Regions from separate parts of the Solibacillus kalamii genome, predicted to be linked through region 1. Evidence: a T-box and tRNA genes for the amino acid it is inferred to sense, from the RefSeq annotation. Region 1 holds a T-box; the other holds one or more tRNA genes.
What was found. The T-box of region 1 lies ahead of CBM15_RS04675 (valine--tRNA ligase). A T-box ahead of a tRNA ligase gene usually reads a tRNA of that ligase, here a tRNA-Val.
Positions count from the first base shown of each region.

Region 2: it encodes a tRNA-Val, which carries the amino acid that the T-box ahead of CBM15_RS04675 (valine--tRNA ligase) is inferred to sense. The anticodon was not compared.

Region 1 covers NZ_NHNT01000002.1:213,154-215,625, reverse strand. The annotation lists gene CBM15_RS04675 (valine--tRNA ligase) at 1-1,005, opposite strand, end outside; T-box leader at 1,066-1,433, opposite strand; gene CBM15_RS04670 (hypothetical protein) at 1,551-1,742, shown strand; gene CBM15_RS04665 (alanine racemase) at 1,786-2,400, opposite strand; gene hemL (glutamate-1-semialdehyde 2,1-aminomutase) at 2,456-2,472, opposite strand, start outside.
Region 2 covers NZ_NHNT01000011.1:145,489-147,960, forward strand. The annotation lists gene rocF (arginase) at 1-882, opposite strand, end outside; tRNA gene CBM15_RS15150 (tRNA-Lys) at 1,070-1,142, opposite strand; tRNA gene CBM15_RS15155 (tRNA-Gln) at 1,160-1,234, opposite strand; tRNA gene CBM15_RS15160 (tRNA-Tyr) at 1,248-1,331, opposite strand; tRNA gene CBM15_RS15165 (tRNA-Val) at 1,362-1,437, opposite strand; tRNA gene CBM15_RS15170 (tRNA-Glu) at 1,483-1,557, opposite strand; tRNA gene CBM15_RS15175 (tRNA-Asn) at 1,686-1,761, opposite strand; gene CBM15_RS15180 (alpha/beta hydrolase) at 1,922-2,472, opposite strand, start outside.

The DNA.
Region 1 (2,472 bases):
TATTAATACGCCTGCCTCTTGTAAATCCGCAACAATTTGCTTACGGCATTCGAAACGATCCATACCCGCATATTTACCAGCTAAGTCATTCATTGTACCATCTTCGTTCATTACTAAAATACGTTCTAAGTTATGACGATTACCAACTTCAAAGTCGTTCGGGTCATGTGCTGGTGTCATTTTAACAACACCTGTACCGAATTCCATATCTACATAATCATCTGCAACAATTGGAATTTCTCGACCTACGATAGGTAAAATGACAGTTTTCCCTACTAAGTGTGCATAGCGCTCATCTTCAGGGTGTACAGCTACCCCAGAGTCACCTAGCATTGTCTCTGGACGAGTTGTTGCAACGCGTAGTTTACCTGAACCATCAGCAAGAGGGTATTCCATATGGTAGAATGCGCCTTCTACTTCTTTGTGAATTACTTCGATGTCTGAAAGGGCTGTTTTAGCAGCTGGGTCCCAGTTAATAATACGTTCACCACGGTAAATATAGCCTTTTTCGTATAATTTAACGAATACTTCTTTTACAGCATCCGATAGGCCTTCATCAAGTGTAAAACGCTCTTTTGAATAGTCTAAGCCTAAACCTAGTTTCGACCATTGTGCACGAATGTGAGAAGCATATTCTTCTTTCCATTCCCATGTTTTTTCAAGGAATTTTTCACGGCCTAAATCATAGCGGGAAATTCCTTCACCGCGCAGTTTTTCTTCTACTTTCGCCTGTGTCGCAATACCCGCATGGTCCATACCCGGTAACCATAGTGCGTCATATCCTTGCATGCGTTTCATACGAATCAAAATATCTTGTAATGTTGTATCCCAAGCGTGGCCAAGGTGCAGCTTACCTGTTACGTTTGGCGGTGGGATAACGATAGAGTATGGTTCCTTATCGCTTGTAGGATCTGCTTCAAAAAATTTGCCATTTAACCACCATTCATAGCGGCCGGCTTCAGTTTGCTGCGGATCGTATTTTGTTGGCATTGTTATTTCCGTCATAATGAATCTCTCCTTTGTCACCATATAATAATTGGACATAAAAAAACTCCCTTCGTCTTAAAAAAGGACGAGGGAGTTAATTCGCGGTACCACCTTTATTTCCGAGGGGCTTAAGTCAATCGTTCGCATTCTTCGTCTCCACTCGGCAATCCTCACGAACTATTTGTTCATTGGGGTTGCTTCGCTTCGTCGTTCCTTGACTGACAAATGCTTCTTTTCAGCATTTGACCCGTCATGCGCTCGCATAATTTTCCTTAAGCTTTTCGGCACTTCATTCGATAACGGTGTTTAACCGGATCCTAGCTACTGTTAGTTCACTAAGTCAGCTCCTAGGCTACCTTCTGCATGGTTGATGGAGAAACTTTTCAGCTACCGTTTCCTCTCTTGCCATCGATCTCATACGTACTCTTCCTAATCTTCGCTTCAATTATATAGTTGCACTTTATTTTAAGCTGTTTTTAATGAAATATCAAGCACGAATGGGGAATATACTTTAACACGTTATCCGCTCTCTTCACATATACTATGCAAAAGGAGTCTGGACATTGCGAAAAAACTACAATCCATATTTATTGCCTCCATGGCTGAGAAAATTCCGTTTCTTTATGCGCCATTGTATTTTGCCGATTACGATTTTTCAGGCGATCCGAACGGTCTTACTTCCGACAACGGGTGATATATTATTGCTGGCCCTTCTAATTTTATTTACTTACTTATTGCTCACAGATTTCATTTAACAAAAAAATGTTCCGTAAGTTTCAATTCTTACGGAACATTTATTTATTTTTTTATTTGTATTTGAACACGGCTATACGCATCGGCCAACTGTTCCAGGAAGTCAAGCTCATGTGGGACGGTTTGGGCCAGCTGCGTTGATTCTACCTCTACCTCTACTTCTGCTTCTACTTCTTTTGCCGCTTGAAGTCGGGGTTGTACTTCTTCTACAGGCTTTTGCTCCAAAACGATTTCTTCAACTGGTGCGGGCTTCTCAACTTCAGCAATTGCTTGTACTTTCTTTTCCACATCACAATGGACAGCCCAGCTGCATGAGCAGTAGCCATTATTTGGTTCTACTTTAATATCATTTATGCGAAGTGAGACAGATTCAATATCATCGTTTGGAAAATCTACTGAAAAAGGCAGGGCATATTCGAAATAACCATGATCTTTTTCAATATCCATATGCTCGATATAGATACCTTCCTCCGTTTCATCCTCGCGTGCTACATGATCAAATTGAATATTTCCTTTTACTACATAAATTCCTCTTACTACGACGGAATCTTCATTAATCTCTTCATGCCATTTCGGTTCTACTACTATTTTAGAATTCTCTTGAACATTTCCTAATTGCTTTGGAAATGTAAATGTCTCTTTCATTTCCCACTGTTGCATAAAAAATCCCCTCCCTAAGCTTACATTATGCATAGAAAGGGAATTTATGATTTATTTATCGTGCTAATTTTT
Region 2 (2,472 bases), on a different contig from region 1:
TAAAGAGCCAATTAATGCAACCGCTACATCTGCTGTTTTATTTCTCTCATCTAATATAGGATTCACTTCTACAAACTCTGCTGATGTCATTAATCCGGATTCCTGTATCATTTCCATCGCTAAATGACTTTCTCTGTAAGTGATCCCACCTGCTACCGGTGTCCCCACTCCAGGAGTATATAAAGGATCTAATGCATCTAAATCAAGTGATAAATGAAGGCCGTCTATTTGCAATTGCTTAAAGTATTTTAGCGTTTCTTCCATTACATACGTCATTCCAAGCCGATCAATTTCGTGCATTGTGTATATTTTAATGCCTCGTGTCTTAATAAGTTCCCGTTCACCTTCATCGATAGAACGTCCCCCAATTATAACAATGTTTTCGGCTTTAATTTTAGGTTCTGCATGTAAAATTGACGTTAGCCTTTGATGACCTAGTCCAATACTTGTTGCTAGCGGCATTCCATGAATATTTCCCGATGGTGTCGTTTCCGGTGTATTTAAATCTGCATGAGCATCAAACCAGATCACGCCCTGATTCTTATATTTCATCGATAGGCCAGCCAATGTACCAATTGCAATACTATGGTCGCCTCCTAAAACAAGCGGTATGTAATCCTTTTTTACGACGTTAAATACTTTTTCGGCAAGCGCTGTATTGACCTTAATTACTTCTTCCAGATTAAGCAGCTTTTCATCTTTCTGTGCAGCTGCATCCCCTTCAATTACTTGAATATTCCCTTCATCCTCAACTTCATATCCAAGATTAGTCAAACGTTGCTGCAACCCCGCATACCGAATTGCACTCGGTCCCATATCCACCCCACGGCGCTGTTGCCCATAATCACAAGGTACCCCTACGATTGAAATTTTCTTATTCATCATTTCTGCATCCCCTAACATGTCATGTAGTTTTTCTATTCTATTCTATTCTCCGCTCATCCTCCTATAGAAATTTCGAGCAACTAAACGATTTTCCCTTTTTATACGCAAAAAATCCTTTACTTATAAATAAGTAAAGGATTGTTATTTGATATTTAAGTACACTTCTAAGTTTATAAAATAAAAGTGAGCCATGAAGGACTCGAACCTTCGACCCTCTGATTAAAAGTCAGATGCTCTACCAACTGAGCTAATGGCTCATAAAAAATAAAAAAAATGGCTGGGGTACCTGGATTCGAACCAGGGCATGACGGAATCAAAATCCGTTGCCTTACCGCTTGGCTATACCCCAAACATTTTATAGATGGTGGAGGGGGACGGATTCGAACCGCCGAACCCTAAGGAGCGGATTTACAGTCCGCCGCGTTTAGCCACTTCGCTACCCCTCCGACAAATGATGCAACACTGTTAAAGTTGAATGGTGGAGGATGACGGGCTCGAACCGCCGACCCCCTGCTTGTAAGGCAGGTGCTCTCCCAGCTGAGCTAATCCTCCATACATAACAAGTGTTACTGCTTTATTTTTTTATGAAGCCTTAAATGGTGACCCGTACGGGATTCGAACCCGTGTTACCGCCGTGAAAGGGCGGTGTCTTAACCACTTGACCAACGGGCCGTTATAAGTTGTTCTCTTGAAGACAAGATTTATAATATCATCATTTTCTATATAGTGCAAGCCTTTTTTTAAAACTTTTCCGAAAAAGTTTTATTGCTTATTTTGTAATAGTAAAAAGGCAAAAAAAATGGCTCCGAAGGCAGGACTCGAACCTGCGACCTGCCGGTTAACAGCCGGATGCTCTACCAACTGAGCTACTTCGGAACGCTACTATTATACAGTGATGTACAAGCCATCTTTCTTACATTTATTATTATAGCAACGTTTAAAATTTATACAAGTAGTTTTTTGAAATAATTTGAACATTTTATTTTTTAGGCTTTTCTTCCATTAGAAATGCCTCATTATAATGAATTATTGTTTTCTAATACCGCTTTATAAACTCGACAATTTCATCGATTAAGCCATTTGCGAGTGGTAAATCGGGATTGGAATAGCTCGCAATATTTTGTTCTCGGTCGCCTTCTATTTCTTTTAACACATGATTCATCTTACTGAAATAATGTATTATCGCCTGATCATTTGCTGCATATAAGTTTTCTGCATCTGTTTCGGTTACTTGAATATCTTTTCTCCCTTGAAGAATGATAACCGGAACATTAACATTGCTAATTTCTTGTTGTGGATCGTATTTAAGCCATGAAATCATATATGGTTGAACAGATAGCCTAAATAGTGATTGGAGCTGTTCAGATACTGTCTCTACCTTTTTACCAGCTTTTAATTGCTGCAATGCTTTTTCGGATTCCACTAATAAATTCGGAGGTAAGCTTCCTGACAATTGTTCCATTAAAACTTCATCAGCCGGTCTGCCAATCCCTGCAATCGAAATAAGTGATGCTATATCATTTTGTTGAGCGGCAACCGTCATTATTAAAGCACCTTCACTGTGACCTAGTAAATGAATTTCATTAA